Regions from separate parts of the Rossellomorea sp. KS-H15a genome, predicted to be linked through region 1. Evidence: a T-box and tRNA genes for the amino acid it is inferred to sense, from the RefSeq annotation. Region 1 holds a T-box; the other holds one or more tRNA genes.

The links. The T-box of region 1 lies ahead of M1J35_RS13130 (tryptophan--tRNA ligase). A T-box ahead of a tRNA ligase gene usually reads a tRNA of that ligase, here a tRNA-Trp.
Region 2: it has a tRNA-Trp gene. The T-box ahead of M1J35_RS13130 (tryptophan--tRNA ligase) is inferred to sense a tRNA for this amino acid. The anticodon was not compared.

Annotation. Positions count from the first base shown of each region.
Region 1 covers NZ_CP096886.1:2,577,572-2,592,769, reverse strand. Annotated here, with positions in the region: gene metH (methionine synthase) at 1-3,299, opposite strand, end outside; gene M1J35_RS13145 (bifunctional homocysteine S-methyltransferase/methylenetetrahydrofolate reductase) at 3,280-5,127, opposite strand; gene metC (cystathionine beta-lyase) at 5,147-6,331, opposite strand; gene M1J35_RS13135 (methionine biosynthesis PLP-dependent protein) at 6,324-7,448, opposite strand; SAM riboswitch class I at 7,540-7,649, opposite strand; gene M1J35_RS13130 (tryptophan--tRNA ligase) at 7,758-8,756, opposite strand; T-box leader at 8,818-9,058, opposite strand; gene M1J35_RS13125 (metal-dependent hydrolase) at 9,126-9,734, opposite strand; gene M1J35_RS13120 (NUDIX hydrolase) at 9,847-10,473, opposite strand; gene M1J35_RS13115 (HAD family hydrolase) at 10,496-11,152, opposite strand; gene M1J35_RS13110 (hypothetical protein) at 11,369-11,548, opposite strand; gene cls (cardiolipin synthase) at 11,663-12,874, opposite strand; gene M1J35_RS13100 (VanZ family protein) at 13,005-13,556, opposite strand; gene selB (selenocysteine-specific translation elongation factor) at 13,651-15,198, opposite strand, start outside.
Region 2 covers NZ_CP096886.1:1,800,061-1,815,258, reverse strand. Annotated here, with positions in the region: gene M1J35_RS09370 (amidase domain-containing protein) at 1-84, opposite strand, end outside; gene queG (tRNA epoxyqueuosine(34) reductase QueG) at 170-1,309, opposite strand; gene M1J35_RS09360 (B3/B4 domain-containing protein) at 1,409-2,080, shown strand; gene M1J35_RS09355 (sugar phosphate isomerase family) at 2,061-2,249, shown strand; gene M1J35_RS09350 (sugar phosphate isomerase/epimerase family protein) at 2,326-3,294, opposite strand; gene M1J35_RS09345 (Gfo/Idh/MocA family protein) at 3,307-4,347, opposite strand; gene M1J35_RS09340 (Gfo/Idh/MocA family protein) at 4,363-5,388, opposite strand; gene M1J35_RS09335 (ThuA domain-containing protein) at 5,408-6,133, opposite strand; gene M1J35_RS09330 (response regulator transcription factor) at 6,150-7,718, opposite strand; gene M1J35_RS09325 (cache domain-containing sensor histidine kinase) at 7,699-9,510, opposite strand; gene M1J35_RS09320 (ABC transporter substrate-binding protein) at 9,653-10,930, opposite strand; gene M1J35_RS09315 (carbohydrate ABC transporter permease) at 11,013-11,840, opposite strand; gene M1J35_RS09310 (carbohydrate ABC transporter permease) at 11,840-12,736, opposite strand; tRNA gene M1J35_RS09305 (tRNA-Gly) at 13,044-13,117, opposite strand; tRNA gene M1J35_RS09300 (tRNA-Leu) at 13,122-13,205, opposite strand; tRNA gene M1J35_RS09295 (tRNA-Cys) at 13,214-13,287, opposite strand; tRNA gene M1J35_RS09290 (tRNA-Gly) at 13,295-13,369, opposite strand; tRNA gene M1J35_RS09285 (tRNA-Gln) at 13,374-13,445, opposite strand; tRNA gene M1J35_RS09280 (tRNA-His) at 13,485-13,560, opposite strand; tRNA gene M1J35_RS09275 (tRNA-Trp) at 13,572-13,645, opposite strand; tRNA gene M1J35_RS09270 (tRNA-Tyr) at 13,680-13,763, opposite strand; tRNA gene M1J35_RS09265 (tRNA-Thr) at 13,780-13,855, opposite strand; tRNA gene M1J35_RS09260 (tRNA-Phe) at 13,870-13,945, opposite strand; tRNA gene M1J35_RS09255 (tRNA-Asp) at 14,109-14,185, opposite strand; tRNA gene M1J35_RS09250 (tRNA-Met) at 14,277-14,350, opposite strand; tRNA gene M1J35_RS09245 (tRNA-Val) at 14,425-14,500, opposite strand; tRNA gene M1J35_RS09240 (tRNA-Glu) at 14,532-14,606, opposite strand; tRNA gene M1J35_RS09235 (tRNA-Ser) at 14,622-14,713, opposite strand; tRNA gene M1J35_RS09230 (tRNA-Asn) at 14,720-14,794, opposite strand; rRNA gene rrf (5S ribosomal RNA) at 14,802-14,918, opposite strand; rRNA gene M1J35_RS09220 (23S ribosomal RNA) at 15,091-15,198, opposite strand, start outside.

The DNA of each region.
Region 1 (15,198 bases):
TCAGGACATGCGGGGTACCCAAATGAAAACCGTTGACCTTGATAATGGGTACGGAAACGGTCCTGCATCGTAAAGTCTACTGGATCCGGGAAACCCCATCTGCTTCTCATCATTTCATGAACTCTTTCAGCCAAGCCTTCAGCTGTTTCCAAGGCAATGGCCTGCAATGCATGACTTTCCAGGAACCGCCCTTCCTCTTTCAACTCCTTAGCCCACTGCCTGATTTTCACCCCGGCCGTTACGGCGAAGAATCCGACATAATCCATTTCCCCACTTTCAACCGATTTTAAGTAATCCGCCAAACACAGATGCTGATTCCCCGATTGCCTAGGAAAATGAAATCGTTCTATCTCTTTTGATAGATCTTCCGAGTGATAAATGACAACATCATCACCATCGGACTGAGCAGGAAAGAATTGATATCGTGCAGATGCAAGGATCATTCCTTGCCTTTTTGCTTTTTGGAACAACTCATCCGTGACGGCTTTCAGACGAATCGTTCGTTCATCCCCTTCCTCCAGCAATCTTGAAATTTTCCCTTTAATGCCAAGGTGATGACCAAGAAGCATTTGCTGATTGATATAGGGGTGGATTTGGTCCAGTGAAAATTCCTTTATCGTATGGGGTATCAAGTCTGATGGAACATGAACCTTAACTTCTTTAGAAACGGTAGAACGTACTTTCACTGCAACGGATGATGTGGCTCGACTAGACCGTTCTTCATGTACATCTAGTCGGCTTTGTTTCTCACGGCTTTCCTCTTCCAGTTGCACTCTTGTTTCTTCATGTTGAATTCCATTCATGATACTCAATCCATCCATTGCATCCTTGGCATAAAGCACCAGCCCGTCGTACTCCCTGCCGATTTTGTTTGTAGTGAACTTTCGGGTAAGGGCTGCTCCCCCAACTACAAGAGGAACTGAAATATCGGACTGCTTTAAATCTTGAGCCGTGATGACCATTTGTTGTGCAGACTTTACCAGGAGACCGGACAACCCTACAATGTCGGGCTTTTCTTCCCTAATGACTTGAATCAGTTCCTGGGGAGTTACTTTAATACCTAAATCAATCACTTCATACCCATTATTGCTGAGGATGATATCAACAAGATTTTTACCGATATCATGAACGTCCCCCTTAACCGTAGCCAAAATCACTTTGCCCTTGGAAGAGGAACTTTCCGTTTGTTCCATATATGGTTCCAGGTGAGCGACGGACGCTTTCATGACCTCGGCACTCTGTAATACCTCGGCAACGATCAGCTGATTATCGTTAAATAATCTTCCAACTTCGCTCATTCCGGCCATAAGCGGACCATTGATGATATCAAGGGGAGCCTCGTATTTTTCAAGAGCAATGTTTAAATCAGCTATCAACCCCTCTTTCGTGCCTTCCACTACATAATGGGCCAAACGTTCTTCTAAGGTCATTGTGTTTACTGGAGCCTTTACTTCTTTCTTTTTCCCCCTATAAAATGATGTAAATTCAGCAAGTGATTCATCCGTCGTTTCAAATAAAAGCTTCTCAGCCATTCGGACTTCTTCCTGAGGAATAGAGGCAAAGCGCTCTAACTTCTCCGTGTTGACTATTGCATAGTCGAGTCCAGCCTTTGTACAGTGATAAAGATACACAGCGTTGAGGACTTCCCTTCCGACAGGGGGCAGCCCGAAAGAAACATTGCTGACACCAAGTATATGAGGGCAATCAGGCAAGGCTTCTTTAATCTTCTTGATCCCTTCCACCGTACTATTGGCTGATCCTATATATTGCTGATCCCCCGTACCGACCGGGAATACGAGAGGGTCAAAGATGATATCTTCAGAAGCAATCCCATATTTCTCCGTTAACAATCTATGTGAACGAAGGGCAATGTCCACCTTTCGCTCCACTGACACCCCCATTCCCTTTTCATCGATCGTCCCGACCACCACTGCCGCTCCGTAGGCTTTCATCAATTTAGCGACCTTAGCAAATCTTTCTTCTCCGTCTTCCAGGTTAATTGAATTAATGATCACTTTTCCTTGAGAAAATTTCAAAGCGGCCTCAAGCACCTTCTCATCCGTTGAATCGATGACAAGTGGGACCTTAACCTTCTTCACCACTTCCTGGATAAAAACATTCATGTCCTCTACTTCTTCCCGGTCAGGGTCAGCAAGGCAGATATCGATTACCTGGGCACCGTTTTTCACCTGAGCCCTTGCAATCTCAGAAGCTTCTTCTATCTTATTCTCTGCAATCAATCGTTTGAATTTACGTGAACCGATGACATTCGTCCGTTCTCCGACCAGAATCGGCCTTCTGTCTTCATCCTCATAGATGAAGGCTTCAATTCCCGACACCGCATGGGGATGAGACATATTGGGTTTTCGTGGCGGGAATCCCTTCACAACCTCTGAAAGGGCACGTATATGCTCCGGTGTCGTCCCGCAGCATCCTCCTACAAGATTCAGCCACCCTTTCTCAGCGAAACCTTTCATCTTTACACTGAGGGAATCAGCTGTCTCATTGTAGTTCCCTTCTTCATCCGGGAGACCGGCATTCGGATAACAGCTTACATAGGTAGTGGCCAAATCCGATAACGAACGGACGTGGTCACGCATGAATTCAGGCCCCGTTGCACAGTTAAGGCCAACGACCAAAGGGTTTAAATGTTCAAGGGATAAATAAAATGATTCAATCGTTTGACCGGCCAGTGTAGTGCCCATAGGCTCAATGGTTCCGGATAACAGAATCGGGATTTCTTTCCTTCTGGATTCAAAAGCCGATCGAATGCCGATGTTCGCTGCTTTTACATTTAAAGCATCCTGACTCGTTTCAAGTAATAGCACATCAACTCCGCCATCGAGAAGGCCTTCTGCTTGGACACGGTAGTTATCTGCCATTTCATCAAAGCTCACTCCCCCTGTCACGGATAACGTTTTCGTAGTAGGACCAAGCGATCCTGCAACGAATCTTGGCCAATCAGAAGTCGAGACATCTTCTACTGCTTTCCTGGCGATTTCAGCAGCTACTTTATTGATTTCGTATGCTTTATAGCCTAAATCATATTCGTCCAGTACGATGGGAGTTGCGCCAAAGGTATTCGTTTCAACCACATCAGCCCCCGCTTTCAAATATTCATGATGGATCTGATAGATAACCTCCGGCGCTGTCAATACAAGATTTTCATTACATCCTTCCAGTTCTTCCCCTCCGAAATCCTCCTGCGATAAATTTGCTTGTTGAAGCATCGTCCCCATTGCTCCATCAAGTACGAGTATTTTCTTTCTAAGCTGTTCTTCAAACAATGTGATGGCCATAGGGAACCTCTCTTTCCGTGTTGGTTTTCTCTTGTATATGATGAAACAGTTCAATGCTCATATCATATCTTACAAAAGGTGTAATCAGATATATTCCATTAAACAGCTGGATTGCCGTATCCAGCAAGTCTTTGGCTATCTCCATTCCGACTGCTCCAGCTATGACGGGATCATTACCCGCTTCCTTCATTCTTTGTCTCGTTTCTTCCGGCACATTGATTCCTGGTACTTCATGGTGAAGGAATTCTGCGTTTCTTGAACTGATCAACGGCATGACACCGATGAAAATCGGAATTTCCAGATGCTTCGTCGCTTCATATACTTGGATCAGTTGTTCTTTCCCAAAGATCGGTTGAGAAATAAAATAGTCGGCTCCGGCTTTCTTTTTCTTTTCCAGTCTTTTCACAGAAGCGTCTAAATGACGGAAGTTCGGATTAAAGGCTGCCCCAACTGAAAATTGAGTCCGCTCCCGCAGTGACTTACCGGAAAACGATATTCCCTCATTATTTTGTTTAATGAGTTCTATAAGTTCCAGGGAAGAAAGGTCATATACGGATGCAGCACCTGGAAAGTCCCCGATTTTGGCAGGATCACCCGTTATCGCTAATAAGTTGTGTATCCCTAATGTGTGCAGGCCCATTAAATGGGATTGAAGTCCAATCAGGTTTCGATCCCGGCAAGTGATGTGAACGAGAGGTGTAAGATCGTATTTCGACTTTACCATGCTCCCGATTGCATCATTACTAATCCTTGGCGATGCCAGCGGATTGTCGGCAAGGGTGAGAGCGTCAATGCCGGCTTCCTTAAGCGCCGCCGCTCCTTGGAAAAACAATTTCGTGTCAAGATGCTTGGGTGGATCGAGTTCAACGATGACCGTTTTCTTTTCTCTCACTTGCTCATGCAGCAAGCTTCCACTGATGGATGGTGAAGATAACTGAACTACTTTTTTCTTTTTCACCTTTTTTTCCTTCACAGGCTCCCGGCTTTTCAATCTTGCAGCTACAGAACGAATGTGATCGGGTGTGGTTCCACAACATCCCCCAATGATTCTTGCACCCTGAAGACGCAGTTCATTGCTGATATCCCCAAAGTAATCTGGCTCAGCGGAGTAATAGAATCGACCTTCTTCATAGTTTGGGAGACTCGCGTTAGGATAGACGGATAGAAACGCCCTTTTCGGTAAGGGCACTTCCTCTAATGAATTCACCATATGAAATGGTCCCATCCTGCAATTGATGCCGACGACATCCGCCCCCAATAATTCCAATTGTTGAAGGGCATCTTTGATTTCCATTCCATTTTGAAGGACTCCTGTTTCATGAAGGGAAACCTGAGCAATGACGGGAATATCCGCTTCACGTTTAGCAATGTTCAGCACTGTGGTCAATTCCTCGAAATCATAATAGGTTTCCAGCAGAATGCCATCTACACCCTCTAATAATAAACAGTAAAGCTGTTCACGAAAGCTTCTTTTGATTTCTTCGAGGGACACATTTTGTTTAATGCCCCTTATTCCCCCGATCGTGCCTAGAATATAGGTGTTCTCTCCCGCTGCTTTTCTTGCCAGACGCACTGCAGCTGTATTAATTTCTTTAACCGAATCCTCCAATCCGTATCTGGAAAGCTTTTGATAATTGGCCCCGTACGTATTGGTCTGTATGATATCGGCTCCGGCATCGATATACTCTTTATGGACTTTCAACACTTCATTTGGGTGAGAAAGATTCAGTTCTTCAAAGCATCTGTCCACTCCATATGAATACAACAATGTTCCGATCGCTCCATCTGCAATCAAGATTCTCTCTTTCAATGCCTCCAGCAATGGCATCATGCCCCATCCTCCCCCTTTACAAATTGATCACGTTGTTTCGATTGATTTTTTGTATACTATCTAAACCATTTTGAAGATCCTTTATTAATTCATCCGCGTTTTCAAGACCAACGGATAAGCGCAATAACCCATCTGTAATCCCTCTTCTCTCTCTTTCAGCCTTAGGCATGGAAGCATGTGACATTCTTGATGGATAGGATAGAATCGATTCGACAGCTCCTAAACTGACGGCGAATACAGGAATGTTTACATGTTTGATGAGTTGCTTCACTTCCTCTTCCCCTTTTAACCGGAAGGATAGTACTGCCCCGGGACCCTCTGCCTGCCGGACTTGAATTTCACGACCGGGATGATAGCTCAAGCCCGGGTAATACACTTCTTCTACTTCCTTTCTGCCTTCTAGGAAGCTTGCAATCTTATAAGCTGACTCCGATGATTCCTTCAATCGGACATGCAATGTTTTCAGCCCCCTTAAGAGCAGCCAGCAATCCTGTACCCCGAGTACCGCCCCAAACGAATTCTGCAGGAAAGCAAGTTTCCCCGCAATCTCTTCATCTCCCGTTACCGCAAGTCCTGCTAAGACGTCACTATGTCCGGCAAGAAACTTCGTTGCACTGTGCAGGACAACATCCACTCCTAGACTGATTGGCCTTTGCAGCAATGGCGTCATGAATGTATTATCCAGAAATGTTAAGCAGTCATTTGCCTTGGCAAGCTTTACGACCCCTTCAATATCGGTGATATTCAATAAGGGGTTCGACGGGGTTTCCATATAAATCACCTTCGTATTGTGCTTAATTGCACAAGCCACCTCATGAAGATCTTTCATATTCACAAAAGAGTATTCTATATCAAATTTAGTAAGGACTTCCGTGATCATCCTGTATGTCCCCCCATATACTTCCTCCGAGACGAGTACGTGATCCCCACTCGACAATAATAGAAAGCTTGTTGAGATGGCAGCCATACCGGATGAAAAGGCAAAACCCCTTACCCCGCCTTCTAATTCCGCTATCGTTTCTTCGACTGTTTCCCTTGTTGGATTCCCCGAACGGCTGTAGTCATACGTACCATACTGATCAAAATCCTGTTGATGAAAGGTTGTAGCATGATGAATCGGCGTAGAAACAGCTCCTGTCTCTTTATCAAATCCGCGGGAATGGATGAGTGACGTCTGAAGTGAAAATGGTTTTTTACTCATACGTTAACACCTCTTTTTCCAATTGTTGAAAAACATTCTCCAAGTCTTCGATCAGGTCGTCGATAAATTCTATTCCTACGGAAAACCTGAGCAATCTGTTACAGATGCCAAGTCTATTTCGTTCTTCTTCAGGAATGTCGGCATGGGTCTGGGTGGCAGGATAGGTGATAAAGCTTTCAACCCCTCCTAAACTTTCAGCAAACGTTATAACCTTTAGATGTTGGAGGAATGGACCGATCCATTCTTCCTTGGCAATGCGAAAGGAAAGCATGCCCCCTTTCCCGGGATATAAGACGTCCGCTACACAGTCATGCCCTTTAAGATACTGGGCTAATTTTCGTGCATTCTTTTCATGCTGGGCCATTCTTAGACTAAGGGTCTTCAACCCTCTTATTAAGAGCCAACAATCAAATGGTGCAAGGACTGCGCCGATTGAATTTTGAATCGTATAGATCCTTTCAGCCAAGTCCTCTGTGTTGACTATGACAACTCCGGCCAGAACGTCATTATGGCCCCCTAAGTATTTGGTAGCGCTGTGAATGACCAGGTCTGCTCCCTCTTTGAGCGGTTTTTGCAGAACTGGTGTATAAAAGGTATTATCGACGATTAAAAGTAATCCACTCGCCTTTGAAATGGCTGCGACCTCAGAAATATTTGCTTCATTCATTAATGGATTGGTTGGTGTTTCAAGAAAAATAGCCTTCGTCCTCTTCGATATGTGCTCTTCTATAGAATGAGTATCACTTGTATCAACAAAATGAAATTTGATATTATATTGGGCTTCATACTGAACGAATAAGCGGTAGCTTCCTCCGTAAAGATCCTTCGATACAATCAATTCATCCCCACTTGAGAATAAACCCAGAATTGCCTGAATCGCAGCCATTCCCGAACTGAATGCAAATCCTCTATGCCCCTCTTCCAATTGAGCCAGTAGTTCTTCAAGGGTCGCCCTGGTTGGGTTTCCTGTTCTCGTATAATCATAACCGGTTGATTCACCGATTCCTCTATGTTCATATGCTGTCGATAAATGAATGGGCAGACTTACGGCACCAGTAGCTGAATCCTTCCGATTGCCTGCCTGGACAAGCAAAGTATCAATATGTTTTTTCAACATCCTTCTCTCCTTTTCGTCCCTAGAAAATGAAAAGGGGAAAAAACAAAAAACCTTCTTATGAAAATAAGAAGGTTTTATACGTTCGTTCTCCCTCTTATCGCCCAAGTTGACATCAACTTGCTGGAATTAGCACCATACCTGTTACTGTGGCTGGTTGCTGAGGTGTCTTCGGGCCAGTCCCTCTACCTCTCTTGATAAGAAACAATATGAAATTGTTAAAATGCTTTCTCATAACTTATAACAAAGACATAGAAATGTCAATGACAATTATGAATTATCTGAAAAACATCATGATCATTTTATTCTATTTCAATGATACATTCCTATTTTCCTTTTAATCTCTTTCATGAATGGGATTGTTTTTTTTCGTGCTTTTATGGCTCCATTCAGTAAGATGGCATCCAGTCTATCCCGATTGTTCAATAGGTCTTCATATTCCGACCTTGGTACTTCGATGAATGAATTCATTACGTCGAAAAGTTCTTTCTTCGCTTCCCCCCAGCCTATTCCTTGTTGAAATCTCCTTCTCATTTCTTCCGATTGATCAGTGGTTGCAAATTCTTTGTAAAGACCAAAAATGATTGAATCGTCAGGATCCTTAGGCTCTTCAGGAAGTGAAGAATCCGTTTTGATTTTATTGATCAATTTTTGAAGCTTTTTTGGTTCTTCAAATAAAGGAATGGTGTTATTATAACTTTTACTCATCTTGCGGCCGTCCAGTCCCGGTAGAACGGCCGTTTCTTCCTGGATGACGTATTCAGGGATGACAAATGTTTCTCCATATTGATTGTTAAAGCTTTCAGCTATGTCTCTGGCAATTTCCACATGCTGTATTTGATCTTTTCCGACAGGGACCAACTCGGTTTGGAAAAGGAGGATATCCGCAGCCATTAAAATGGGATACGTAAATAATCCCATATTGACTCCAGCATCAACATTTCTGCCGCTTTCTTTATTTTCTTCAACCATTGATTTATATGCGTGAGACCGGTTTAATAATCCTTTTGGTGCAAAACAAGAAAGGATCCAGCTCAGCTCAAAGATTTCAGGCACATCAGATTGACGGTAAAAAATCGCTGAATCAGGATTCAACCCTAACGCTAACCACGCTGCCGCCACCCCATATGAAAGCTCCTTCATTTCAATGGGATCATGGATTTTTGTTAAACCATGATAATCCGCAACAAAATAAGCAGTGTTATATGATTGGTTCTCCGCCAATCCCAATGCCGGTTTAATCGCCCCAATATAATTCCCCAAATGTATACGGCCAGTTGGCTTGATACCAGTCAGAACTTGTTTTTTCATCCCCATCATACCCTCCGTTGAAAAATAATCAGAAAACACAAAAAGGGCTTCCCGTCCTCTAAAAAAGGACGGGAAACCCGTGGTGCCACCTTCATTCGCTTACACTTCAGTAAACGCACTCATCTGTACAGAAGTCACGTTCTATACATCGTCCCTTTTATCGGTGAGACCTTCCGCCAAACCTACTTTATTTCAGCCTGGATGCTCAAAAGCCCATTCAACGATTCCCCATACTGATTCTCACCATCCATCAGCTCTCTTAAATGTTTCGATCGTCTACTCTTCTTCTTCATCGCAATTAACCATTTATTGTGTTCCCATTATTTTAATGTATAGGTAAATAATGGTCAAGTAGGTATAAACACATTTTTACATTTCTTTTGACGAAAGAGGAAGGAAGAGCTTTATGCCTCTCTTATTAAAAGGGAGAAACTTCATATCCGCGATCAAATGACTCGCATATCCGATGACACATGCTTCAAATACTCCATCAATCATGATAGAAGTCTCGAGATAACGAGCGATGATAGCATAGTATATCAACCCCAGTACAGAGTGGGTATAACTGCGATGTGACACGAAGGAAGCAATAAATATATAGATGCCCAGTAACCATAACCATATTTCATTTAATTGCCATCCACATGCCGTCACACCTATGCCGGTAATCATCAGCATCCTTCTCTGGGTGATGAAGCTTGTGAGTAACATCATTCCTGCCCCATAGCCAATCCCAAGCCACCGTTCTTTCCCAATGCCTTCCAGGTAGCTGTACACCATCATGAGAAAGCCGATGATTTGCGCCACCGACCTGATCATTTGGGGGGAGAAAGTAACTTTGTTACTAAGCTTTCCATCAATATCCAAATCAGGTATGAGTCCGGATATCCCGCCGATTGCTACAAGTGTGGCTGTCGCACCCGGACCGGATCCAAATGAATTCGCCACGATAAAACCTGTTGCTGCTCCAATTGCCATGTGCGCTGTGCCGTTCAATGTTTCTCCTACTCTCTTTCACAGTATGTATGTACCAAATATTCATGATAGCCTTCATCATCCATTCCCGCTATGGGAAAGAGGAATTATTTTCTTACATTTTCTGTTCTATTCGATCGATGATTTTGATAAGGTAGGGCCTTTCATGAGGGACGAAATGATGATAACCAGCCTTTTTGCTGATATCGTTCTTAACCCCATCCTTGGTGACAACAAATCCTTCAAGTTCGATTTCTGCTTTATCACGTTGAATAAGCGATTTGAAATCGGACAGGCATGAACGTAAAATACCTGAAACTTCCTCCGTCTGAAGCTGAAATTCCTCGAATGAGACCGGCTTGGTATAGAGGAATACATTGGTATGCTCCCTGTCTATCATATTTTCTTGAATGAGTTCCCCTTTTACCACCCCCAAAGCCTCCAATTCCTCAAACTTGACCTTGATTCCCAACTCTTCGTGGACTTCCCTCACACCGTCTTCAATCTTCTCATCGGACAAAATATGTCCCGCGGCCGTTATATCCAAAAGACCGGGGAAATCTTTCTTATCGTCACTTCTTAACTGAAAATAGATGAAGGTTTCCTTCAAATCCTCGTCATAATGAACAAACCAGCAGTGAAAGGTCTCATGCCAGTAACCCTTCGCGTGCACCTCCGAACGGCTCGTGACCCCTAACCTATCTCCACTCTCATTCAATATGGCCAGTTTTTCCTCCTCCACTCGATCACTCCTCTCTCTTATTTCATTTCACCTTCTCTAAATATTCTCTGATTTCAATCAAGTCACCGACCACGATGTCTGCTTCATGTAACTCATTTTCCTGAGAAAAATCAAAAGCACATCCGATGGAGAGGAACTCATTCGCCTCGGCTCCTTTAAAGTCAGATCGTCTGTCTCCGATCACAATTCCGTGACTGAGATCATGATCGACCTTCACTTTCCGAATGAGTTCCCCCTTATCCTCAGAGTCAATATCCTCAATACTATAGCAGGATAAAATCCATCGATCCAACCCATAATATTCCACGATTGTCTCGAGATAACGTGGATAGCCGTTACTTGCCACAAAAATCGGAAATCCCCTTTCGGACAAATAGGCTAAGAGGTCTTCTGTATGGGTATAGAGGGCGCCCATTCCATCCAGTATGTTTTGAATCAATTTATCCTGAAATACTTCATTTACTCTTTCATGTGTATGCAAGGGATGCAGGGGCAATAGGGTCCTCCACACATCAGAAAGGGGGACACCCATTATTTCTCTATATTTTTCGAGAGGTGTATCCCCCTCCCACATTTCTTCATCTCTAAGTAATTGGAAGGTATCATGAAGTGAAGCCTCAAGTATGCGGTCTGTTTGAAATAATGTACCATCCATATCAAAAATCATTGCTGCTTTCATCTATATTCTCCTTTATTGCCATACGCACAGTCAGTATCCATGATGATTCGATCTTTCCACGAGCTTTCATTAAGCCATATCTAATCATATCAAATTTCCGCCCACCGTGAGGCAAACAATCTATAAGTAGGGTTTGGTCCACCATCCTCAGACATAAAAAAAAGACACGTGAGACCTTCCTCTTGTGTCTTTTGCTTTTTCAGTATTCTCCGTTTTCTAAGAAGCGTTCGGAAGGTAAAGAAGGACCGCCAACATCATGCCGATCACAGAGAAGATGACAATTGTGACTGCTATCGACTTGTGATACTTTGAAACATGTTTCTTCTTTGACACATTAAAAAACGTAAATGCCATTAACGAAAGAACAAACAAAGCTATAAACAAGAGCTCGCTCATGGACAATCCCTTTCTTTATTAAGGTGTTTATATCTAAACTATATGAGAACACTTTACCATATTTTCTTATTCAACAAAAATTTTTACCTCCGTACATCATGAATCCAGATTGAACTAGAAGTAATAATAAAGCCAGGGGGGTGTCTTTTGTAAGGCTTTTTCCCAGGAGGGCAGCTCATCGAAAGCTTCCATGGTCAGCTTTTCACTATCCTTCATATCATTTTCAATTAGGGATTCCAAATGTTTCGCCACTTTTTCGTCCCGAATGATGCAGTTGCTCTCATCATTTAAGTAAAAGCTGCGCGGATCCCAATTGGCTGTCCCTACGTCGGCCCATGCATGATCTACAACCATCACCTTACCGTGAAAAAACCCCTTCTGATACAGATATAATTTCACTCCTTCTTCTAAAAGGCTCTTTTCTATTCTGTAACTAACGGGTTTGGTGAACCAGGCATCCGTATCATCCGGTACAAGGATATTCACCTCGACCCCTCTCTTCACCGCATCTTTCAATGCGGTGATAAGCTTATTGGTGGGGATAAAATATGGGGTTGTGATGGTCACACTCGTTTCTGCTTCATTTATCCAGTCAATGGTTCTTTCAATAAGAGGATCTCCAGTAGAAAAAATGAAATGAACACTGCCTTCAGAGCTTGTTGACGTATATGGTCGCGCAGCACTCTTTAAACTCTCGCCACCGTCCTCTGTCCAATCTTTTTTGAACTGCTTATATACTTCTTTCCCCGCATCGCCTGCCAACCGAATATGGTAGTCCCTCCAGTAGCCAAGCTTTGGATCTTTTCCGAGATATTCATCCCCCATGTTGAATCCTCCAATATAGGCAATGCTTTCATCAATGGAAATAAGCCTGCGATGGTTCCGATGGTGAAGGGAATAGAAAATATTCTTAAATTTAATGGGTCTGCTTTTCGTAACCTTTACTCCGGCCTTTTCCAGCCTCTTGATGGACTCTTTATGAATATCTGACCCAAGAAAGTCAACAGATAGACGGACATCCACACCCGTTTGAGCTTTTTTCGTCAATACATCAAAAAACTCTTGAGAGACTTCGTCATCCCGAATGATAAAGAAGTGGATCCAAACATATTGTTCAGCGGACTCAATATCCTTAAAAAGGTTTTGATAAAAGCTTTTTCCTGTATTATAAACGTCAATTGAAGCATTACTTGAAAGGGTCTCTGTCATCGGGTGGGTTCTCGTATAGTTTTTCACCCCTTGTTTTACATCCCATTGCATGATGAGAATCAATACCACGGATATCGCGGTCACGGCCATCATGGCTATTATTATTTTCTTCAACACGAGAATCCCCCCTTTCATGGTATTGATAGCTTTTGTTTATAGGGAAGGACTATACATCCGTGGTCAAAGTTTATGGATGAACAGGCTTAATGAGAAGTAATAAAAGAGCGTCAACATAACGTCGACGCTCTTACTTGATTTTCTTATTGATCTTCAACAATGTATAGATATAGCGAGCGATGACGAACAGGATGCCTCCTATAAATGATCCCATTGTGTTCATGATCCAATCATCAATATCCGTTGCTCTTCCTAAAGGCAAGTAGTATTGAGCCAACTCAATTCCAAATGAAAAGATCCCCCCAAGGAAAGTGACCATCAATATTAATTGTTTGGATTGTCTCATCCACCAGGCAAGAAAAAAGGTGAATGGAATAAACAATATAATATTGGCAAGGAGATTACGGATCGGTACATCCAAATGATTACGGTACAATAGATTCAACTTTAAATTGGAGAAAGGATCGAAATTCACTGATCCCTCTGAAACGTTTTCCAATGGAGTCAAGGTGATCAGACAGATGCCACCGATTGAAATACATGTAAATAATACAGGGAGTAAGTTCAGCCACCTGCCCTTACCCCTTCTTTTCTTCCAAAAGGAGATCGCAAAGATAAGGGTAACTGTCACAATGATCATTATCGGAAGCACCCAGCCAAATGCGCTCCATAACTCTTTCATAATTTCCTATCCTACTTTCTACTATGCCACAGAATGATCAGCAGCAATTTGTACTTTAGTTATGTTGATCAACCAGAATGTACTTCCTTCCCACTTATTCTTTATCTTTAAAGCCAATCCATTTTCGTTTCCCTTCTATGCGAAGCGTCAATCCTTCTTTATCAAGTTTTTCCAGGAAAGGAATCATATATTTTCTGGATAAGCCGAGTACTTCTTTTGCTTCACCTACCTGAAATGCATCATCTGTATGCTTCCTTAAGCGAATGGTTGCGTCGTTAAACACCCCAAAGGAATAAGCTTTCTTTTCGTCCAAAGGTACTATTTTCTTCTCCTGAACGAAGAATCGAGTGAAGTCCGAGTGCCACTTCTCCGGTATTCCTACCTTCTCAAAGTACTCTACCATGTCTTTTACCTGTGTACCGTCCCTTTCCAGTAAATCGAGTAGCTGATTACATCTCTTCTCCCATGCAGGTGGCAGATGGGGTGTGAATCCAACTAAACGAACGAGACCTTTTCCCTCGACCCAATTCCCGTCCTCCAACACATAATCTGCCAGACTTTCAGGATATTCACTCAAACGTTGCTTCAATTCTGCACGATTAACTCCCTTTAATAATGGGAATTTCTCATGAAACGTCAAGAGGAAATGGTTCATCGCATTTCGGCATTCTTGAACGATCTTACAATGGGTTATGGTTGTATCAGAAAGTTGAACCCATTCCTGTTCCTCGAGTAACTCAGTCATACATTCTTCTGAAATGGATCCTTCCTTTTTCAACATTTCCCTATCAAGGGATTTATATCGATCAAGTACTCTTAGCGCCCGTTCAGCCGGGGTACCTTCAATCAGGGATTGAAGGTACCCGATCGTTTCTTCTCCAAACCGGTAATTGCCTCCGTTTGGCTGTATGATCCACCCTCCACCGATGGTTTCAACGGGTGAGGGCCTCCTGAGGATAAAACGGTCTCCCCGTTTAACCATGATGGATTCATCAAGGCGTACCTGGCATAGAATCATATCTGTGTCTATACCTGCATCCACTTTATTACGATCAAAGAACACGAGCTTCCCCAAGACCTCAGAGGTACCTGTATGAATCATGACCCGCATTCTCTGTTTGATTTCATATCGCACAGTATGTAACACTTTTATGCAAACGTCCATTGTGTTTGTCATAAAAAGGGAAGAGGCTGAGACAAGTACATTTCCCCGTTTAAGGGATTTATGGTCCACACCGGGGAGATTGACAGCAGCCCGTTGACCGGCGTATCCCATTTCTGCCTTTCGGTGGTGAACCTGAATTTGTTTCGCTTTTGTATGTATCCCTAATGGGAGAATGGTCAGATCTTGACCCGTCTCCACACTTCCTTCATAAATCGTTCCTCTCACCACCGTTCCCTGCCCCTTTACAGTAAAGACCTGATCAACAGGCAATCGAAAATCCCCTGCAGTATTCCTTGAAGGCAGACCTTTCAAGGAGGAAATGATGGTTTCTTTAAGGGCCTTCACTCCTTCGCCTGTCAATCCGTCGACCGATAGTATGGGAGAGCCTTCGAATTCGGTTCCGATCAATTCTTCGCTGACATCTTCCCAGGCGATATCTCTCAAATCTTCTTCGACTTTAGAAATTTTCGTCAAGAC
Region 2 (15,198 bases), 780 kb from region 1:
TTTGTCACTCTCGTAATCTGATTGACTGCGAGAAGTATATTCTTCGATTACATGATGGACTTTTTCCATTAACAGCTTTCGAATCATCGTCTCCCCTCCTCACTAATTGATATGCTCCACTCAAACCGTTCAAAACAAAAAAGGATAAACTCGAGGAGAATTGACGAGTTTATCCTTTGTGCTGTATTAAATTAAGACCTTTTCGTATTTCATCCATGACTTCTTCATCCGTTTCAACCGCTTGCTGCATGAGAAGTGCTTTTTCCGCTGTTTCTCCGCCGATTTTCCCCAGAGCCCATGCGGAGGTTCCCCGCATGACGGGCCTCACATCTTTTTCCATAACATGGATAAGGTCCTCTACGGCCGTCTCATCTTTAAAGTGAGCGAGGGCAATGATGGCGTTTCGCTGTATGGGCTTCTTTCCTCTCCAGGAACCCGATACATGCCCGTACTTCTCTTTGAACTCACGGTTACTGATGGTTAATAGGGGCTTTAAGAGTGGCTTCGCGATTTCCGGATCCGGCTCCATCTCTTCATGAAAATGAAAGTCCATCCCCTTATTTTCAGGACAAACGGTTTGACAGGTGTCACAACCGTACAGGCGATTTCCGAGCTTCACCCGGTACTCATCCGCAAGAAATCCCTTCGTTTGAGTTAAAAACGCAATGCATTTTTGGGAATCCAGCTGTCCGCCTTCCATGAGGGCCCCCGTCGGGCATACGTCCACACATTTATTGCATGTCCCGCACTGGTCCTCCATAGGTGTATCCGGTGCAAATGGAAGATTTGTCACCATTTCCCCCAAATACACATATGATCCGAATTCGGGTGTGATGATGGAACAATTTTTTCCGCTCCAGCCGATCCCTGCACGCTCCGCCACGGCCCGGTCCACAAGTTCCCCCGTATCCACCATGGATTTGAAACGCGCCTGTGGGACTCTGGAGACAATATACTCTTCAAGCTTTGAAAGACGATCCCTGAGCACATGGTGATAATCCGTCCCCCATGATGCCCTGCAGAAAATCCCCCGTCTCTCCCCACGCTTGCTTTGTGGCGCATTTTTCATCTTGGAAGGATAGGCAAGGGCAATCGCGATGATCGATTTCGGTTGATCAAATATCAAGGAAGGATCGACCCGCTTCTCAATATCCTTCTCCTCGAATCCGGATTGATACCCTAGCATCTCCTGACGAAGGAGCCGGTTCTTCATTTCAGAGAACGTATCGGCCGTGGTAAACCCGATCTTATCTATTCCAATCTCTTTACTGTACGCAATGATATCCTGTTTTAATTGATTTATATCCATTGCCCCTGCCTCCTTTCTGCATTTATTTAAATAAGCATTCGTGAAATAGCAATGTGTATTATGATAAACTATTTTAAAACAAATGTGGAGGGAAAATAAGTGGAAATCACAATAGATTCATCCATTACGAGTAAAATCCCCGATTTCAAAGTCGGATTCATTCAATACCATCATATCGAAGTCGGCTCTTCTCCTCAAATGCTGAAGGGCAGACTTCAACTGTTTCAGGAATCGATATTCTTTGACCTTCATGATAAGAGTGTCACTGAACTGGAAGGGATTGCCGCCTGGAGGGAAATCTTCAAGAGGACTGGAAAAGATCCCAACCGGTACCGTCATTCAGCCGAGGCCCTTTTCCGCCGTGTCAAAAAACAAAATTATCTGACGACCATCAACTCTGCCATCGATCTCAATAACTTCTTCTCCCTTCAATACGAAGTGCCGATCGGCATATACGACTGTTCGGGGCTCAAGGGAAATCACATCGAGTTAAAAGTAGGGGAAACGGGACAAACCTACACAGGGCTCAACGGCCGGGAAAACTCCCTGGAAAACCTCATCGTCGCCTGTGACGGGGACGGACCTTTCGGAAGTCCATTCGTCGACTCTGATCGTGCACCGATCGGGGAACAGACGAAAAATGCCGTACAGATCATATTTTTGAAGCCATCCCTTTCTAAAGAAGAAAGCGGGAAACTGACGAAATCATTGATGGATATGTTCATCGGGATTCATGGAGGGGAAGGTTCGTTTGAAGTGGTTGGTGGATAATGGATTCTCCAACTCAATTTTGACAGTGGCCGGGTTCAATCCGAATCCGGCCGAAATTCACCATAATCCGGCCATTTTTATCGTGAAACCAGCCGAAATCACGATGGATCCGGCCATTATTTGTGAAAATCCAGCCGTTTCAGCAAATAATCCAGCCAATTTACAATAAATGTTAACACGAGGCACCTCCACACTTACTCTCAAAAAAAAAGAGAGCCCTATGGACCCTCTCCCTTCAAAAAAACCTACACCCACCACATATCCGACGGCTGTTCCTCAATCAAGATCGACTTCAGGTTCTTCACCGCACGGCCGAACCCTTCTTCAATCGACATGATCGGATCTTCATGCTCGATGCTTACGACATAATCATACCCGAATGTGCGAAGGGCACTCATCATATCCGACCACTCCTGCAAGCTGTGCCCGCATCCAACCGAACGGAAGGACCACGCCCTTGTCTGGATGCTGCCGTATGGCTGCATATCTGTCAGACCGTACATGTTGACGTTGTCCTGGTCGATATATGTATCCTTCGCATGGAAATGGTGGATCGCATTTTCCTTTCCAAGGATCTTGATCGCTGCAACCGGATCAATCCCCTGCCACCAAAGATGACTTGGATCCAGATTGGCTCCGATTGCATCGCATGTTTCTTCACGAAGCTTCAATAACGTGTACGGAGTATGTACAAGGAACCCTCCGTGGAGCTCGAGACCGATTTTTACATTATGATCCTCTGCTAGCTTCCCTATCTCTTTCCAATACGGAATCAACTTTTCTTCCCACTGCCATTTCAGGATATCTCCGTACTCGTTCGGCCAAGGTGATACCGGCCAGTTCGGATGCTTGGCTCCTTCATGGTCCCCAGCGGTTCCGGAGAAGCAGTTGACCACCGGTACATTCATCAATCCGGCTAGCTTGATCGTTTTCTGCAGGGCAGCATGGGATTCTTCAGCAAAGACAGCATCAGGGGAAATCGGATTTCCGTGACAGCTGAACGCACTGATCTGAAGTCCCCGTGACGTTACCTTCTCTAAGTACTCGTTTCTCTTTTCTTCACTTTCTAAAAGGGCGTCCAGCTCACAGTGGGCATTTCCGGGATATCCTCCCGTACCGATTTCCACTGCGTGAAGACCGGCTTCTTTTACATAATCCAGCATTTCATCAAGGTTTTTTTGTGAAAATAATACGGTAAATACGCCTAGTTTCATTTATACTTCCTCCTATTTCAATGGGATGCTTTGTCCGGTTTCACTGCTTTTATAGATGGCATCTATGATTTGGGACACCTGCATGGCTTCCTCCGGTTTCACAACCAATTCCTCTAAACCAAGACAGCTGTTGATAAAGTTCTGTGCTTGGGGAAGACTCGGATCGTCTTCACCGGGAAGCCAATCCGCATCACTATTCAGAAGCATGCCGTGCTTCATCTGATTCATCTGGAATGGGAATAAATCGACTCCCCCCGTTTCCCCTGAGATGCTCATGCTTTCTTCATCACTCTTCACGTTTGCGGACCATGACGTTTCAAAAAGCATGGATGCCCCGTTATCGAATCTGATATAAGCGGTCACGTGATCATCGACTTCAAAGGTCTCTTTATCGAAATCCCCCCATTGATTCACTTGATCAGGCATTCTACTAAGTTTGTTATAGGTCGTTCCCGTCACTTCGACAGGTGTAGGATTTCCGAGAAGCCACAGGGATAAATCGAGGAAGTGACATCCGTAGTCGATCAGGCTGCCTCCGCCTTGAAGCTCCTTATTGGTAAACACTCCCCACCCCGGTACTTTGCGGCGACGGATCGCCCTTGCCCTGGCGACCATCGGTTCTCCGATTTCATCTTCCATGATCACCCGCTTCGCCGCACGAGAGTCCTTCATGAAACGATAATGATAGGCGATCGCCAGAACCTTCCCTGATTCTTCAGCGGCACCGATCATTCTTTCACATTCCTCAGGAGTCATGGCCATCGGTTTCTCACAAAACACGTGCAGACCCGCTTCGAGGGCGGCAATCGTGATTTCCGCATGAAATTTATTTGGAGTACAGACCGTTACGGCATCCACATGCGCGAACATGTCCCGATAATCACTGAACACGTGCGAGATGTTAAAGGTTTCTGCGACAGTTTGAGCCGTGCCGGGATTGATATCACTGATCGCTTCAATCGATACTGAATCTGATAGTTTAATAAAAGTAGGGATGTGACGCGTCTGGGCGATCCCCCCGACGCCGATCACTCCCATCCGAAGTTTGTTCATCGCTCGCATTCCCCTTTATAGCTTTACAATTCGTTTTGTTTCACTTGATTCAAGAGCTGCCAACACAACCTCAAGTGATTTCTTTCCTTCTTCACCCGGTACGGGAGGCTCTGCATCATGAAGGATGCAGTGTACAAATTGATCGATCACGCGGGAATTCGACTGTCCTCCCTCGTCATTCGTTTGGATGCCGCCAAGCTCATACTTCACTACTTCCCCGCTCGAGTATTGCACGACAAGGGAGTTTACCGGATCATCTTCTAAACGGAGAATCGCTTTCTCTCCATATATAATGGTGGAGTTGTCTTCTTTGGACACATAAGACCAGCTTGCTGCAAGGGTACCGATTGTACCGCTTTCTGTTTTCAATACGCATACTGCCGTATCATCCACATCGGCATTTTCCTTTGCGCTTGTTTCCACAAAGGCGCCGACTTCAGCAAATTCTTCCCCTAAGATGTAACGGAGAAGATCTGTTTTATGAACACCAAGGTCACCCATGGCACCGATGAACGCTTCATCCTTTTTGAAGAACCAGCTATCCTTGCCATCAGCACTCCAGCCTTCAGGACCGCCGTGGCCGAATGCCGAACGGAAGCTGTAGATTTTGCCCACTTCCCCGTTTTCAATCAGCTGCTTCGCTTTTTGATGAGAAGGGACAAAACGCTGGTTGTGAGCGATCATCAGCTTTTTACCGCTTTTAACAGAGGCATCGATCATACTTTCTGCTTCTTCGCTTGAAGTCGCCATCGGCTTTTCACATAGTACATGCTTTCCTGCGTTCAAGGCATCGATGGAAATCGGTGCATGCAGGTAGTTCGGTGTACATACGCTCACTGCTTCCACATCAGCATTTGCCAGCAGTTCTTTATAATTGGTATAGGCTTTAGCTCCTACTGCATCGGCGAGTTTCCATGCCCGCTCCTCGACGATGTCACATACGGCGACTACTTCAACGTTTTTATTATTTGCGTATTCCGGAAGGTGACGGTGCTGAGCAATGCTTCCACATCCGATGACCCCGATTCTTAATGTTTTCATGATTTTTCCTCCTCTATTTTCAGTTTGATCCTTTGATATCTTCGAGCGGCTTTGCATTCCCATATACAGGTCTTGCATGATCCACCGGTGCAGCCCATTTCACGGCATTGACGATGACCTTTTGGACATTTTCATTGTAATAAGTCGGATAGGTTTCATGTCCCGGACGGAAGTAAAATACTTTTCCGTTCCCACGCTGATATGTACACCCGCTTCTGAACACTTCCCCACCTTCGAACCAGCTCACCATCACAAGCTGATCCGGTGCCGGGATGTCAAAATGCTCTCCATACATTTCTTCTTTTTCAAGCTCAAAATATTCCCCTAAACCGGCTGTGATCGGATGGCTCGGGTCCACAATCCAGATACGTTCCTTTTCATCCGCTTCCCGCCACTTCAAATCACAGGATGTTCCCATCAAGGTTTTGAAAATCTTAGAGAAGTGACCTGAATGAAGGACGATCAAGCCCATTCCGTCGAGGACCCGCTGTTTCACCCGTTCGACCACCTCATCCTTCACTTCTTCATGGGCGATATGGCCCCACCAGACCAATACATCCGTATCTTCAAGCACTGCTTCCGTCAATCCGTGATCACCTTCATCCAATGTAGCGGTTTTTACATTGTAGGACGCTTCTCCGAGGAAAGAAGCGATGGCACCATGAATTCCTTCAGGATACACTTCTCTCACTTTCGGATTCTTTTGTTCATGACGATTTTCATTCCATACGGTTACGTTTACCATTGTAAAACCTCCAAGTTTATATTTGTGCATGCCGGTATTCATTTGGTGTAACACCCGTGTGCTTCTTGAACACCTTACTGAAATATTTTTCATTCCCGTATCCTACTCCGTAGGCCACTTCGTAAATTTTTAAATACGGGTTTTCCAGGAGCTTTTTCGCCTTTTCCATTCTGATACCGGTGATATAATCCGTGATGGTCGCTCCATAATCCTGCTTAAACTTACGGGAAATGTATTCCCTGCTTAAGAAAAACCTGTCGGCGATGTCCTGAAGGTTGATATCCTCCTGATAATGCTGCTGCAGATATTCTTCAATATGCTGCATATTGTTTTTTTCCTTCTGATATTTAACGTTTGTCAGTGTCTGAATAAGTTCGATAAATTCTTTTGTCTTCTCTTCTTTAAACTTCCGGAACGAAAACGATCCGTCTTCATTCCAATAATCCGTTCCCCGGTAGAAAGGTTCCTGACGCTTGATCTCATATTCCTTCAACCAATTATTACGCAACAGTTCAAACTGATCTTCCCAGGCCTTAAGCTGCTCGATGGAGATGGTATGTCTGTTTTCTAACTGAGAGAAGATCGCTTCCAGCTGGTGCTGGACCTGCTCCCTGCTTCCAGAACGGATGGCCCATTTCAATTCATTGGAGTAATCCAATAAATGAAGGAGGTGCCCGCTCTTCACATCCCGGTGTGTGACCAGTTTCTTCTGATCCAGGAGGGCATGCCTTGAAAATACTTCAAGGGCGGATTCATAGGCTTCATTCACCTTTTTTGACTTCTTCCCGAGAGCGAGGACCGTAAACACCTTGCTATATTGATAGATTATTGAGTAGATTTCCTCCAGCAGATAGGTCACACGCTTATCATTCCAGAAGAGAATGACAAGCTCCTCTTCTTTGTGGCTGTTCCGGAAGCATACCCCATCATTTTGCTTTCGAAGAAGCTCATTGCAAATATTAATGAGGGTGAAAAAGGCGAGGTCCCTGTCTCCCTGAAAGGATTTCATGACAATCGGCTTGATCGGCAGGAGCGCAACCGTTTTCTCAAGCTTCGGCAGTGAAACATCGAACTCCCTCTCAACCTTATCCACGATTTCAGCCGTAATGCTCTCCTTCGCGCAAAGACTGGAAAATAATCGATCCCAGTATAGAGGCTTGGCCTCATTGAGTACTCTGTTTTCCTCGACTTGGGTCCTTCTTGACCGGGCCTGCTCATTCCATTCCAATACCGCTTTATCCAGCGTGTCATTCAGTACATCCGGTTCAATCGGCTTCAGGATGTAATCGAAGCTCTTATAATGGATTGCGTTTCTCATATACTCAAAGTCATCATATCCGCTCACAACGATGGTCTTGCTTGTCAAATCAGAGGCATGAAGCCATTTTAACAGGGTGATGCCGTCCCTCTTCGGCATCCGCATATCCGTGAAGATGATCTCGGGCCTGTGCTCTGTGATCAATTCGATGGCTTCGTCCCCATCTTCCGCCTCTAGGATGGTATGGATACCGTGCTTTTCCCATTCTGCCAACAAAAGTAACCCTTCACGCACATGCTTTTCGTCGTCAATGATGATTGCTTTCATTTGCCTCACCTTCCATTCTGAGTGGCAGCCTCATGGTGACCATAAAGCCTCCATCTTCATGATTCTCAAGTAGCAGAGCCGCCTGATGGTCATAGTAAAGTTTTAGCCTTACATACACGTTCTTCAGCCCTATATTGGTTTCATCACCGGTTTTATTCCATGCATCTGCTTTGAAATGCTCTTCTATTTCCCTGAGCCTGTCTTCTGTCACCCCTGCTCCATTATCCCGGACGACCATCACCAGTTCTTTCCCATCCTGAAAGCAGGTCAGATCAATCCTCCCCACTCCATCACGGATGTCGAACCCGTGCTTGAAGTAGTTTTCTATGAGGGGCTGCAGGATCATTTTGGGAACGGGAACACCCTTTACCCCATCATCCACCTCGACACTATACTCCAGGTTTTCCCCAAACCGCTCCTTTTGTAAAAGGAGATAAGCGTTCGTATAGTTGATTTCCTTGCTTAAAGGAACCACATCCTCCTCCATATTCATCCCGTATCTCATGATTTTAGATAAATGGGTGATCAGGGAGTATATTTGCGGAACCCTGTTCTTAAGCGCAATTGTCCCGATGGACTGCAAGGCATTGTAGAGAAAATGGGGATTGATCTGCGACTGCAGGACCTTTAATTGATTCGTTTTGTTTTCAAGTTCTAGCTTATACTCCCTGTTGATCAAATGATTGATCCGCTCGATCATCTGCTGAAATCTATTCCCAAGGATCCCGATTTCATCAAAACCGAATGATTCCGCCTGTACTTTCATATTCCCTTTTTCCACCTCCTGGATATTTGAAAGTAGTATCCGGATTGGAGATGTAATTTTGAAGGAAACAAACAGAGTCGCAAGCACAACGAGGGTCAAGCCAAGAACCCCGAACAGGATGTTGATCTTCGCCACGCTAAAGGCACTTTCATAGAGGTTCGCATACGATACCCTCTTCACCAGGAACCATCCGCCTGCGGAAGCCGGGAGCTGATCGTACATCATCACCCCGTTGAACGTATCTTCCTTCCACTCAAGAGTCCCTGAGACATCCTTCGATTCCATGATCTTTCTGATCCACTTCTGATTGTTTCCATCATCAGATACGTCGCGATCCGAGCTGTAGATCATTTCCCCTTCTGATGACAGGAGGTAGAATTCCTCAGAATCAGGGTTATAGAGGTTCCTGCTTAAATCAATGATTTTATCCGGAGAGATGTCCAGGGAAATATACGCCAGCACCTCGTCGCCGGGAACATTCCGGAACGCCCTGTGAATCGTGATGATTTCCTTCGACCGGTTAATATTCTCCTCTTCCTGACTATAGGTTGGTTCAATGTACATATTGTACGGGCTTCGTTCTGCATTTCTGAAGTATTCCCACTGTGAATCTTTTATTCTATTGGAGAACACAACGGTCGAACGCTTCGTTGCCGAAATAACACGGTCACCATCGGCGAAGGATATTCGCACCCCGTTGATCGTATCTCCAGTGTAGAGAATCGTTTGCACAATATTCTTCACGATGCCGATCGTCAGGTAGTTATTCTCCTTACCCGGTGACCTCATGAAATTGATGAAATCTGGATTATTATAGAGGGACAGCGATAACCCGTTAAGCTCATTGATATAGCTCTCCAAGTTCACCTTCCCCTGATAAAGGAGATTACTGCTTTCCTTCACCACCTGCTCCTCAATCGAATCCTTCGTATACAAATATGTAATGATGATCGAACTGCCAAACGGCACAATCGTTGTAATCATCAACAGCGCAATCAACTTATTCCGAATGCTTGTCTTTAACATGAGGGACGGACCTCCCAGGTCTCACTTATACACTAGTATAAAGTGTTATTCCCCGCTCTTGGAAGTATTTTTTCGAAATATTCCTACTAAACTTATAAAATAGAAAGCATGCCTTCAATAGACATGCTTTCTACTATTCTGTTTACTTCAAGTTATCCCACGTTTGTTGGAATCGCTCAAGTACAGTATCATAATCAATTTTTCCGGCTGCATATTCCTGGATGGTCGCAGCGAATTCTTTGTTCGCTCCATCCGGCCATTTGAACCAAGTCCAAGGAATCGTCTTCTCATCCTTAGAGTAGTCAAGGATGGATTGACCCAGGTCACCAAGACCATTCGGCTCGATATTATCAAATGCAGGAATGAACGCAAATTCTTCTGTGATATAACGCTTACCTGTTTCAGATGAAACCATCCACTCCAAGAATGTTTTCGCTTCTTCAAGGTGTTTAGAGTTCTTATTCAATACCCAGTTATTCGGTACACCGACAGGAAGGCGATCTGCATTCTCGTCGTTACTGATCGGAATCGGAAGGAAGCCCATGTTGATATCAGGGTTGATCTCCGTGATCATGTTCTCCGTCCAGTTCCCCTGTTGAAGCATCGCCGTTTCACCAGAAGCAAACAACGTGACCTGCGTATTATAATCCGTTGTTAAAGGATTATCGTTGGCATATTTAAGCTCAGTATCCAGTACTTCTTTAAACTGTTTGAACTTCTCGTTCCCTACAATCTTCTCAGAACCGTCATAAAGTCCCGCGATGAACGCATCCGGATCTTCCTGTTGTGCAAAAGGAATGTTCAGTAAATGCTGACCGATTACCCACCATTCGCCGTAACCAGCTGAGAATGGAGTGATTTTCTTCGCCTCGAGCTTCTTCGCAGCGTCTTTCAACTCATCAATCGTTTTAGGAGGCTCAGTGATACCTGCTTTTTCGAATAAATCTTTGTTGTAAACAAAACCATACCCTTCTAAGTTAACTGGCATACCATAAAGCTTGCCGTCCTCATCCGTCATCGGAACTTTCCCGATCGGAAGGACATGCTCAACCCAAGGTTCACCAGAAAGATCCGCAAGCTTCTCTTTCCAAAGCTCTAACTCTTTGAATCCACCATTGTTGAAAATATCCGGCTCTTCACCTGATGCAAATTTCGCTTTAAGGGCAGCACCGTAATCGGCACCTCCACCAACGGTTTCAAGCTTGATTTTAATGTTCGGATGCTCCGCTTCGAATTCTTTGATCATTTCTTGAAGCTGATCGGCAATTTCAACCTTGAACTGGAAGAAATTCAATGTTACGACATCATCACCTGAACCTGAATCCCCGCCTGAACTGCTTGTTTTGTCTTTAGAAGAACAACCTGCAATGATTCCAAATACTAAAACCAAAGACATACATAGTAATAAAATACGCTTCATAAATGGAATGACCTCCCTGATATAAAATATTTTATATAAATTTCTGTATCAATGATAGACCATCTCGACAGAAACTTTATATCTACTTGATCGAACCTGACGCAATTCCTTTGATAATATGCTTCTGCAAAAACAGGAAGAAGATGATGATCGGTGTGATCCCAAGTACCAAAGCTGCAAGTCCCATATCCCACTGCTTCGTATACTGTGCAAAGAAGGAGCTTGCAGCAAGCGGGATCGTACGCAGTTCCGCATCCTGTAACACAAGGAGTGGAAGCAGGTAATCATTCCAGATCCACAATGTGTTCAAAATAATCACAGTAACCGTTATCGGCTTCAGTAATGGGAAGACGATTCTCCAAAACACGCCAAACTGACTGCAGCCGTCTATCATCGCTGATTCCTCGATTTCAATCGGGACGGTTTTCACAAATCCGTGATATAAGAACAGGGAAAGTGGCACTCCGAACCCAAAGTACATGAGAATGAGACCGGGAATGCTATTTGTCAGTCCCAGTGTACCCCCGACCTTCATCAAGGGAATCATCACCGTCTGGAACGGGATCACCATGGCTGAAACAAAGATCACGAATAAGATCTTGCTGAACTTCCCTGGCGTACGGACCATTTTCCACGCCGCCATTGAGCTGATGATCACTAGGCCAATATTACTGAAAACGGTGATGATCAATGAGTTCCAGAAAGCCCGGGGGAAATTAATGACTTCCCACACTTTTGCGTAGTTCGAAAACATAAATTCCTCCGGCCATGCTGCCGCATCAATCAAAATCGCAGCAAATGGTTTCACCGAGTTGACCAGTACGAAGTAGAAAGGGATAAGGAAAATGAGCCCGATCACAATCCCGATGATCTCTAATACAAATGTTCTTTTCGTATAGCGATTGCCCATTACGCCTCAACCTCCTTCTTCTTCGTCACCATTACCTGGACCGTCGTAAACACGGCCACTACCACAAAGAACAGAATCGACTTCGCCGTCCCAAGTCCATAACGGTTATTCTGGAAAGCTTCCTGATAGATATTGATCGCTACAGATTGCGTGGAGTTAAATGGCCCACCGCCTGTCAGCGAGATGTTAAGATCAAATATTTTAAATGCCATCGAAATCGTCAGGAAGAAACAAATCGTGAATGCAGGTAATATTAAAGGAATAATGATTTTTGTGAGGAGGGTCCAATTTGATGCCCCATCCATTTTCGCTGCTTCAAGAAGTGAATTGTCCACCCCTTGCAATGCCGCTACATAAATGACCATCATATACCCCGATATCTGCCAGGCAAATACGATGACAATCCCCCAGAAAGCCGTCTTCTCATCACCAAGCCACGGCATCTTAAAGAATCCGATATCCGTCATATTCCCAAGTGATGCAAATCCTTTAACAAAGATGAACTGCCAGATGAACCCTAGTAACAATCCCCCGATGACGTTGGGGATAAAGAATACCGTCCTCAGGATATTGCGCGTCTTCAACGCGGCATTCAACAACAGGGCAAATCCGAATCCTATCAAGTTACTGATGATCACTGCCGCAAACATAAACTTCGTAGTGAACATGAATGAATTAAAAAACGTCTTATCATCCGTGAAGATCTTTTTGTAGTTATCGAATCCAACCCACTCGACAACCGAGCTGACACCATTCCATGAGGTGAAGGAATAATACACACCCATCAAGAATGGAAGAATCTGAATCACTAAGAAAAATAAAAGTGCCGGTCCAACAAAGGCAGCGTACGTCAGCAAGCTCTTATACTTGAACTTCTTCTTTGTCACTGCCTTCATTTGTACATCTGGGCTTACTGGTCCAGTCTGAATCTTTGGTTCCACCCGTATCACCACCCTATCTGTGTAATCGCTTTCTTTTATTATAATGGTAGCGCTTTCTTAATAAGGGGAACTCAATTGACGAAGAAGGTGCACTATTTTGACTAGATGGGTTTTGTTTTGGTGGGTGATGGGTAAAAGAAAAGGTTGTGAGTTTTGTGTGAAAAGTTAGTTTTGCAAATCATTAAGTGGTGTTGAAATAATGCTGAGATTTGAACAAATAAAAAAGACTTCCTCATAAAGAGAAAGTCTGTCGTATGTAAGTTGGAGCGGGTGAAGGGAATCGAACCCTCATCATCAGCTTGGAAGGCTGAGGTTTTACCACTAAACTACACCCGCGATGTGGTACCGGTGGCCGGGATCGAACCGGCACTCCAGAGGAACACGATTTTGAGTCGTGCGCGTCTGCCAATTCCGCCACACCGGCATTACATTTGGAGGCGGCAACCGGATTTGAACCGGTGATCAGGGTTTTGCAGACCCATGCCTTACCACTTGGCTATGCCGCCTTAATATTGGAGCGGAAGACGGGATTCGAACCCGCGACCCCCACCTTGGCAAGGTGGTGTTCTACCACTGAACTACTTCCGCACTACTGGGCTAGCTGGATTCGAACCAACGCATGTCGCAGTCAAAGTGCGATGCCTTACCGCTTGGCTATAGCCCACTGATAGTATATGTCACGGAAATAAAAATGTGACTTTTATGGGGCGACTGATGGGAATCGAACCCACGAATGCCTGAACCACAATCAGGTGCGTTAACCACTTCGCCACAATCGCCATGTTAAAATTGGCAGGGGTAGTAGGAATCGAACCCACACCAAAGGTTTTGGAGACCTTCGTTCTACCGTTAAACTATACCCCTATATGGATGCTTATTCTGCTTTAGCAAAAAAGCTTGGTGGAGGGGGGCAGATTCGAACTGCCGAACCCGAAGGAGCGGATTTACAGTCCGCCGCGTTTAGCCACTTCGCTACCCCTCCAGCTAAATCACTTGACTGGTGCCGGCAAGAGGACTTGAACCCCCAACCTACTGATTACAAGTCAGTTGCTCTACCAGTTGAGCTACACCGGCATCAAGTAAATAAATGGTGGCTCAGGACGGAATCGAACCGCCGACACATGGATTTTCAGTCCATTGCTCTACCAACTGAGCTACTGAGCCAAATAGTTTCCGGCTTCCGCTAAGCTTCGAATCTCTTCGTCAGCTCACTCAGTCACATCCTCACGTATGTTAAATACGCTGCGGTGTTCCTTCGATTGCTTCCTCGACCTTCTCGCTTTTCGAAACCCTTTTCCTTTTCAAGAAACAATACTCTAAGTAAAAATGGCGGTCCGGACGGGACTCGAACCCGCGACCTCCTGCGTGACAGGCAGGCATTCTAACCAACTGAACTACCGGACCAAAGTTTTTTCGCGCTAGCGAAAATAACTATCCTTGCGTCACTCATAAAAGATCAAAGTTAATCTTTTACTAATAACAAGCAAAAATGGTATTGCGGGGACAGGATTTGAACCTGCGACCTTCGGGTTATGAGCCCGACGAGCTACCGAACTGCTCCACCCCGCGACGATAAGATATGTTAAGTTACACATAATAATGAAGAAAGATTATCTTACTCCGCTTACGCTTCGTAAAAATCATGGTGGAGGATGACGGGATCGAACCGCCGACCCTCTGCTTGTAAGGCAGATGCTCTCCCAGCTGAGCTAATCCTCCACTATGTAAATGAATTCTTTTTGAAAGAAAATGGTGACCCATACGGGATTCGAACCCGTGTTACCGCCGTGAAAGGGCGGTGTCTTAACCGCTTGACCAATGGGCCTTATTGAAAATATAATGGCGGAGAGCAAGGGATTTGAACCCTTGAGACAGCGTTAACCGTCTACACGATTTCCAATCGTGCTCCTTCGGCCACTCGGACAGCTCTCCATATATTGGCTCCGCAGGCAAGATTCGAACTTGCGACCGATCGGTTAACAGCCGATAGCTCTACCACTGAGCTACTGCGGAACGATATGCCTGGCGACGTCCTACTCTCACAGGGGGAGATCCCCCAACTACCATCGGCGCTGAAGAGCTTAACTTCCGTGTTCGGCATGGGAACGGGTGTGACCTCTTCGCCATTGTCACCAGACTATGTATTGTCTCTTTTTTAAGGACAAGTACTATTATATCGTGTAGATAATTTTTTTCAAGGATTTTTTTATATTTTCATATAAATTTTATTCCTTCAAAACTAGATAAAGGATTGATGTCAAGAAAGCCGAATATCGACCAATTGTTGTTCATTAAAATAATGACTCTTTGTGGTTAAGTCCTCGATCGATTAGTATCAGTCAACTCCACATGTCGCCATGCTTCCATCTCTGACCTATCTACCTAGTCATCTTCTAGGGATCTTACTCACTTACGTG